Linked DNA regions of Shimia isoporae. Each later gene encodes a partner of the first gene's protein in a complex. Links are inferred from orthologs where the notes say so. Each region holds a gene or a part of one and is shown on either strand. Other genes may lie near its edges.

The links. The genes of interacting proteins can lie anywhere in the genome.
Region 2: the proteins of secA (region 1) and secY are in contact, whole or in part, in a crystal structure (PDB 3DIN), measured with the Thermotoga maritima proteins. The link is inferred for Shimia isoporae from one-to-one orthologs. Residues at the interface, in WP_004082002.1 of Thermotoga maritima: Glu261, Ala262, Arg263, Lys300, Ala301, Arg302, Thr303, Ile304, Ile305, Leu323, Tyr324, Asp325, Pro326, Val329, Ser330, Tyr333, Ile336, Lys340, Phe345, Val349, Glu363, Phe364, Tyr374, Ser375, Gly376, Gly377, Glu393, Ile395, Thr482, Ser483; in WP_004081795.1 of Thermotoga maritima: Glu108, Gly109, Glu110, Glu111, Ala236, Glu237, Arg238, Arg239, Ile240, Thr241, Ile242, Gln243, Tyr244, Ala245, Arg246, Arg247, Val248, Thr249, Gly250, Arg251, Arg252, Val253, Tyr254, Gly256, Ala257, Ser258, Thr259, Tyr260, Leu261, Pro262.

The regions. Positions count from the first base shown.
Region 1 is NZ_SMGR01000004.1:172,199-176,939, forward strand. What follows is about bases 643-3,901. They hold secA (preprotein translocase subunit SecA), read left to right. Parts: upstream 643-992; coding sequence 993-3,701; downstream 3,702-3,901. Other genes in these bases: BXY66_RS17710 (peptidylprolyl isomerase), read right to left, coding at 643-820; BXY66_RS17720 (translocase), read left to right, coding at 3,796-3,901. Outside these bases: more of BXY66_RS17710, read right to left, coding at 1-642; more of BXY66_RS17720, read left to right, coding at 3,902-4,741. UniProt on the Escherichia coli protein: Required for protein export, interacts with the SecYEG preprotein conducting channel.
Region 2 is NZ_SMGR01000007.1:21,120-24,720, reverse strand. Bases 1-2,861 are described here. They hold secY (preprotein translocase subunit SecY), read right to left. Parts: upstream 2,183-2,861; coding sequence 818-2,182; downstream 1-817. Other genes in these bases: rplO (50S ribosomal protein L15), read right to left, coding at 2,291-2,764; BXY66_RS20135 (adenylate kinase), read right to left, coding at 246-821. Also shown: BXY66_RS20660 (DUF1127 domain-containing protein), read right to left, coding at 2,968-3,183; BXY66_RS20115 (DUF1127 domain-containing protein), read right to left, coding at 3,297-3,509. UniProt on the Escherichia coli protein: The central subunit of the protein translocation channel SecYEG. Consists of two halves formed by TMs 1-5 and 6-10.

The DNA of each region.
Region 1 (4,741 bases):
CAGGGCTGAACGAGGCAGCATCCGTTTTGACGATCTCGGCATCCGCCGTCAGTTCGGCAATGTAATCACGAACGGCATCCTCTTGGGCTTCGCTCATTAGTTGCTCGCGCGTTTCCTCAAAGCTTGGCGCCGATACTTCGCGCGTGTCATTCAACTTGATGACGTGCCATCCAAACTGTGTTTGGACTGGTGCCGAAATGCCGCCAACGCTCATTTCGACGACGGCTGCTTCGAATGGCTGAACCATCTGGCCCATGCCGAACCAGCCAAGTTCGCCACCGGAAGGCCCAGAAGGTCCGGTGGATTTGGCCTTGGCCAGCTCCGCAAAATCCGCGCCGCCCTCCAATTCTGCGACAAGCGCAAGCGCTTCTTCTTCTGTTGCGACGAGGATGTGGCTTGCGTTGAATTCAGATTCATCAGCTAGATTTGCGAATTTGCGTTCGTAAACCTTGCGGAGGTCTTCGTCCGTGATCTCCCGCACAGAGATAAAATCTTCTAGCGCCTGGGTGGCCAAAAGCGCGCGTTTTTCATTTTCGAGCGTCAGTTCGACTTTTTTGGGCATCTCTTCGCCCATCGTGGCGGCCAAGGCGGTCTGTTGAATCAGTTGTTCGAGTATGCTGTCGAATAGAACGTTGTCGGGCAAATCCTTGTATTGCTCTGGCAACGCTTCGCGGACCGCAATCATTTGACCCAGTGTGATATCCGTGCCGTTCACAGTTGCCAGCACGGTTTCCGCAGTTGCTGTGTCTTCCGCAAGTGCGGGAGTGGCTATCATCAGCGCGACAGCGCCAGCGCGCAGGAATTTGAGGGTTTTTGACATCGTTTTGTCCTTGGCTGGGGCCGCATGGGTCGGCGGCGTTGACACTGTATGACACGCCCCTTACATCGCTTTGAGGCTGAGGCATACGCCTGTTTGCACCCTTGTATGGGGACCACGGCAGGACAGCAAGAAATAGCCTCGCACGAATGCGTCAATGAAGGACACGACAAGCATGCTCGGATTTGGAAAAATCGCCCGAAAGGTTTTCGGAACTCCGAACGACCGAAAGATCAAGGCGACGCGTCCTCTCGTTGATCAGGTCAATGCACTGGAGCCTGAGTTCGAAAAGTTCTCTGACGAAGATATCAAGGCCAAGACTCAAGAGTTATCTGAACGCGCCAAAGGTGGTGAACCACTGGACAAGTTGCTGCCTGAGGCATTTGCCAATTGCCGGGAAGCAGCAAAGCGGGCGCTGGGGCTGCGTGCATTTGATGTACAATTGATGGGCGGTATTTTCCTGCACCAAGGCAACATCTCTGAAATGAAGACGGGCGAAGGTAAAACTCTGGTTGCGACCTTTCCAGCTTATCTGAATGCGCTGACCGGTAAAGGCGTTCATGTAGTTACAGTGAACGACTATCTCGCCAAGCGTGACGCAGAATGGATGAGTAACGTTTTTGGTGCTCTCGGAATGACAACTGGCGTCGTGTATCCGCAACAGCCAGAAGACGAAAAACGTGCGGCATATGCCTGCGATGTCACCTATGCGACAAATAACGAACTCGGCTTTGATTACCTTCGTGACAATATGAAGTCCGAGTTGTCGGAAATGAGTCAGCGAGAGCACAACTTTGCAATTGTTGACGAGGTGGACTCTATCCTGATCGACGAAGCGCGGACTCCTTTGATCATTTCGGGCCCCGCTCAGGACCGCACCGAGCTTTATGTGGCGATCGATAAACTCATTCCGGACGTACAGGAAGACCACTACGAACTGGATGAAAAAACACGAAATGTGACTTTTTCGGATGAAGGCAACGAATTCCTGGAGGAACACCTTCAGGCCCGTGGTCTTCTGCCGGAAGGTCAAAGTCTATATGATCCGGAAAGCACGACAATTGTGCACCATATCAACCAAGGTCTGCGTGCTCACAAGCTTTTCACCAAGGACAAAGACTACATCGTTCGCGACAACCAGATTGTACTGATTGACGAATTCACCGGTCGTATGATGGCTGGCCGCCGTTTGTCTGACGGTTTGCACCAGGCCATCGAGGCTAAAGAAGGCTGTGATATCCAACCGGAAAACGTCACTTTGGCGCAGGTTACGTTCCAGAACTACTTCCGGCTGTATAACAAACTTGGCGGAATGACCGGCACTGCCGCGACTGAGGCCGAAGAATTTGCTGAAATTTATGGTTTGGGTGTGGTGGAAGTTCCCACCAACCGCCCAGTCGCTCGAGTTGACGATGACGATGCCGTCTATCGCACTGTGCGCGAAAAGAACGATGCTATTGTAAAGACGATCAAGGAAGCTCACGAAAAAGGGCAGCCTATCCTCGTTGGCACCACTTCCATCGAAAAGTCGGAGATGTTGTCAGTTTTGCTGAATGATGCCGGTATCAAGCATAATGTCCTAAACGCGCGGCAACACGAGCAAGAGGCGCAGATTGTTGCTGACGCAGGTAAACTGGGCGCGGTCACCATTGCTACGAACATGGCTGGCCGTGGTACCGACATTAAACTGGGCGGCAACGTTGAGTTCAAAGTACTGGAAGCAATCGCAGCTACCCCGGACGGGGACCATGAAAAAATCCGTGCTGACATCGAAACCGCGCACGAAGCGGATGAGAAGGCCGTAAAAGACGCTGGCGGATTGTTCGTTCTTGCAACCGAACGGCATGAAAGTCGACGAATTGACAACCAGTTGCGTGGCCGTTCTGGCCGCCAGGGCGACCCTGGCCGATCTTCGTTTTTCCTGAGCCTAGAAGACGATTTGATGCGTATCTTCGGGTCGGATCGACTCGAAAAAGTCCTGTCTACCCTTGGTATGGATGAAGGCGAGGCGATTGTTCACCCTTGGGTCAATAAGTCACTGGAACGCGCGCAGGCAAAAGTTGAAGGCCGCAACTTTGACATTCGGAAACAGCTTCTGAAGTTCGACGATGTTATGAACGATCAGCGTAAGGTTATTTTTGGCCAGCGCCGCGAAATAATGGAAGCCGAGGATCTTTCTGAAGTGGCACAGGATATGCGTCACGATGTGATCGCGGATCTTGTAGACCAGTACATGCCTCCCAAGACGTACGCTGATCAGTGGGATACTGAGGGATTGTATGCCGCAGCAATTGAAAAACTGGGCATTGATGTGCCGGTAATCGAATGGGCAGACGAAGAAGGCGTAGACGATGATGAAATCCGAGAACGTCTGGAAAAAGCCGCGGACGAGATGATGGCTTCAAAAGCTGTCAGCTTTGGTCCCGAGGCCATGAGAATGATCGAAAAGCAAATTCTGCTGCAAACGATCGATACCAAATGGCGCGAACATCTTTTGACTTTGGAGCACCTGCGTTCCGTCGTTGGCTTCCGTGGATATGCGCAACGCGATCCGTTGAACGAGTACAAAAACGAGTCTTTCCAGTTGTTTGAGGGGATGCTCGATAACTTGCGGGAAGACGTGACCACGACGTTGTCCCGAATCCGTCCGATCTCGGAAGAAGAGCAGCGTGAATTGGCCCAACAGATGGCGGCGCGCCAGCAACCCGCGCTTCAAGACGCCACGCCAGCTCCGCAAGAAGATGAGCCACAACCAAACCCCGAAAACGCGCTACAGGGTTTTGACGAGAACGACCCGACCACTTGGGGGAATCCGGGCCGAAATGACAAATGTCCTTGTGGTTCCGGCAAGAAGTTCAAACACTGTCACGGCCGCTTGGCCTGACCAATTTGCGACAGACTTAAATCAAAAGGGTGCCTTATGGGTGCCCTTTTTGTTTGTGACCTTGGACTTCCTGTTTGAAGTTCCAGAGGCTGCCATGCGCAATATGAGAAACGTCTATCGCCGCTATTCAATGGCGTGTGCGACCGCGACCATCGCAATCTTTATTGGTTTCGTGATGGAGCGTACTGAGGCCAGTCAGGCTATGGTGGTTCCTCAGGGCTCTTTGAAACCGGCGCCTTCTCTGGTTGTTCCGGCAAGTTTGGGTACGGGAGCTCTTCCGGTTGAAGAGGAAGCTGCACGCTTGCCTTTGCCACCAATGCCGAAAGACTACAGTACAGAAATTGTTTTACCAGGTGCGCCAACAGTTGTTGCGACTACGGACTCTCTTCCAAAGGGACTGATTTCAGAGCAAAGCGCTGCGCCGGAAGGGAACTGTGAAATCGAGTTGCGGGCGGAAGCAGGCGCTGGCGCGATGGTTCTGCTTTCTCTCAAAGCCCCCTGCTTAAGTGGTGAACGTGTAACTATCGAGCACGGCTCATTGGTTTTTTCCGAACTTGTTGGCGAGGAGGGGGTCGTCACTCGCTCAGTGCCAGCGTTGGCGGTAGAGGCGACGTTCTCTGCGCGTTTTGCCAACGGGCAGGCTGCGAGTGTCACTTTGGAAGTGGATAGTTTGGTGTTTTATGAACGCACCGTTATTCGTTGGACAGGAAACAGCGGGGTGGAACTCCACGCTCGAGAATTCGGTGCGTCCTACGGAGATGATGGCCACGTTTGGCGTGGGAGCGCTCGAGACATATCCGTACTTGTTGGCGGAATGGGCGGTTTTCTCACCGAATTAGGGGATGTACGTTTGCCGGATGCAGCCAGGGCGGAGGTTTATACTTTCCCTTCGGTGACGGCGCAGCGAAGCGGGCTGATTTCTCTAAGCGTTGAGGCTGAGATTACTGAAGCAAACTGCGGCAAAAGCATCTCCGTACAGACAGAGCGAATCAAAGACGGCGAAACGGTTGCCAGCCGCGAAATGGCTATGGACATTCCCG
Region 2 (3,601 bases), on another replicon or contig:
TTTCGTTGCGGTTCCGTGGTTCCAGAACCTTTTTTCACAACGTAAGCCCGACGCTTTTGAGCGATCGGGCCTCAGCTGATCAGGTGATCTTGCAGGATGGGTGCGACCCTCCGGCAAAAATTTGATTCTCTATTAAGAGATGGCGTGATTTACGGATGATTCAGGGGGGTGTCAACACCTCCCTTTCAGTAAAAAGAAAACCCCGCCATTCAGGCAGGGTTTCGACATTGCTGGTCAAAGCGGGCTTACCCCAACACGCCAGCAATCGAGGCTTCTACCTCATCCATAGAGGCCAGACCGTCAATCGCGGTCAGGTTGCCTTTGGCGTGGTAATACCCGATCAGCGGCGAGGTCTGCTTGTAATAGGCCATCAGACGCACTTTCAGGCTTTCCTCGTTGTCGTCCGCACGGGCTGTACCGCCAGCGGCAACCGCCTCTTTGGCGCGATTGATGATGCGCTCGACCAACACTTCGTCGTTCACCTGCATCTCTACAACAGCATCCAGCTTCTCACCGAATTCGTCGAGCAAATCTGCAAGGGCATCAGCCTGGGCTAACGTGCGAGGAAATCCGTCAAAGATGAAGCCGCCCTTCTTGTCCCCTTCAAGGCGTTCACGGATCAAACCGATCACGATCTCATCCGTGACAAGCTCGCCGCGGTCCATCACTTCCGCAACCTTCTTGCCCATTTCGGTTCCAGAGGTTTTGGCGGCGCGCAGCATGTCACCCGTAGAAAGCTGGATCATGTCTCGCTTTTCTACGAGGCGACCAGCCTGAGTTCCTTTACCGGCACCAGGCGGGCCAAGCAGAATAATATTCATCGACGAGCAGCTCCCTTGCGTGCGCCGCGCTTTTTGCCTTTTCCGCGCAGCTGCGATTTTTCGATCAGCCCTTCATACTGGTGGGCTAGCAGATGGCTCTGAGCCTGCTGAATGGTGTCCATCGTCACCGAAACAACAATCAGAACCGAAGTGCCGCCAAAATAGAAGGGGATCGCGAACTGGCCACGAAGAATTTCAGGAAGGAGACAAACTGCCGCAAGGTAGGCCGACCCCAACACAAGCACGCGGTTCACAACATATTCCAGATATTCCGCGGTGCGTTTGCCCGGACGGATGCCAGGGACAAACCCGTTCTGGTTCTTGAGGTTGTCTGCCACATCGTCAGGCTTGAAACTGACGTTGAAGGTATAGAAGTAGGCAAAGAACACGATCATGGCCGCAAAGAACAACAAGTACAGCGGTTGTCCCGGGCCAAAATAGGCCAGCAGCGTCGACATAATCGGACCCGTCTGAGAACCGGAGAATGTTGAGATCGTTGTCGGCAACAGCAGCAAGGAGCTGGCAAAGATCGCTGGAATAACGCCTGACGGATTGACCTTTACAGGAAGGTGCGAAGAACCACCGTCGTAAACTTTCATTCCGACCTGACGACGCGGGTATTGAATATGAATTTTACGCAGTGCGCGTTCCATAAAGACCACAAAGGCAATAGTGGCAATAACCATCACGATTACGCCGATGATCACCGGAGCGCTGATGGCGCCAGTACGACCAGAGACGAAGAACTGTGCCATCGCAGCAGGAAGCTCAGCGATAATGCCGACAAAAATGATCAAAGAGATACCGTTGCCGAGGCCTCGAGCGGTGATCTGTTCACCGAGCCACATCAGGAACATGGTGCCACCGACGAGAGTGACCATACAGCTAAAGCGGAAGAACAGACCTGGATCGGTCACAAGGTCGCCTGCTTCCAGGCTGACTGCCAGACCATAGGACTGTAGAATCGCCAGAGCCACCGTACCGTAGCGGGTGTATTGGTTCATCTTCTTGCGGCCCTGTTCCCCTTCTTTCTTGAGCTGTTCAAGATACGGAACCATTGAGCCGAGAAGCTGCACAATAATGCTGGCAGAGATGTAAGGCATGATGCCCAGAGCAAAGATGCCCATGCGGCCCAGTGCGCCACCAGTGAACATCGACAGGATGCCACCAATACCTTGCTGTGCACTTTCCATGAATTCACGAAGGGCGACGCCATCGATACCCGGCACTGGGATCCAGGTGCCAAGACGATAGACGATCAAAAGTGCCAGCGTGTACAGGATGCGGTTGCGCAGGTCGGTGGCTTTACCAAGTGCGGCCCAGCTTGTGTTGGCCGCCATTTGCTCTGCTGCAGATACCATTTAGGATCTCTCTTAGATTAAAAACGCCGCCAGAACCGTTTCCCGGTTTGGCGGCGTCTGGAAAACTTGGAAGATTATGTAAGCGGGTATCCGCCCGCTCACAACCTCTTATTCTGCCGCTGGCGCGGTTTTGACCGTCAGAGAGCCGCCTGCTTTTTCCACAGCAGCGACTGCGGCCTTGGAGGCACCGGTCACTTCGATGTTCAGCTTGGCGGAAACTTCGCCTTTGGCCAGAACACGGACACCGTCCAGTTTACGACGCACCAGACCAGATGCGACCAGAACGTCTTCGGTGATCGCCGCTTTTGCGTCCAGCTTTTTCTCGTCAACGAATTTCTGGATCAGGCCCAGGTTCACAACAGCAAATGCTTTGCGGTTCGGCTTGTTGAAGCCACGCTTTGGCAGACGCTGGTAGAGGGGCATCTGGCCACCCTCGTAGCCGTTGATCGCAACACCCGAACGGGATTTCTGACCTTTGATACCACGGCCACCCATTTTACCTTTGCCGGAGCCGGGGCCACGGCCAACGCGCATGCGTTTCTTGGTTGCGCCTTCGTTGTCGCGCAGTTCGTGCAGTTTCATTTCGCTTCTCCTTGCCGGAACTGACCCACGAAGCGTAATCGGGCCAAACACGGCGTTTCTTGGTTTTGATTCTTGCGGTCAGAATGACCACTGGGCGCGTATAGACGAGGATTTACCCTAACGCAAGCAGGGCGACACCACCTAAACAAATGCGCCCCCGCTTAGTGGAGGCGCTTGGGTTGTTCACTGTGCTGCTAGGATGCTTAACCTCTCATGGCTGCATCGCGAGCGACGTCATGGATATTGAAGCGGGACACACCGATGTCCGCCAATTCCCGGTCAGTCATACTGTTCAACTTGCGTACGGTAGCATTGAGCCGCATCTGAACCAGATAGGCATCCTTGTTGGACCGCCACAGGGCGATGAGACGCTGAACGAATGAAGGTGTCTGTGTAGACGTTGTTTCGATGAGAGCCACTTTGTTTTCCTTTTTTTGTTTGTGACGCGCCGATCCGCTTTGGGACAGCGACTTTGCAAGCAAAAGGCCCCGGACATCGGTCCGAGGCCTGAGAACTGCTCGGATATTCTAACTTAGGAAGCCGCACACTCACGGGCGACCGCGACGATGTCGCTGCGTTCGACGCCGATGTCGGCCAATTCGTGATCAGAAAGACCCGACAACTCACGCACAGTATTTCTGAATGCTTTGTTTTGTTTGCGACCAAAGCGGAAATCTTCGATTGCGTGCTGGATGCGTCCAACGAAATCAACGGGTTCGATATAAAGTGCAGGTGCGTGTTGCATGATGTGTGTCCTTAAGAGCTCCGGTGCGCCACGCCGGGCCAAGCGCGTTCTTCAAATCCTGGCTCTCAAATATGCCTATTGATTGCGCAAAC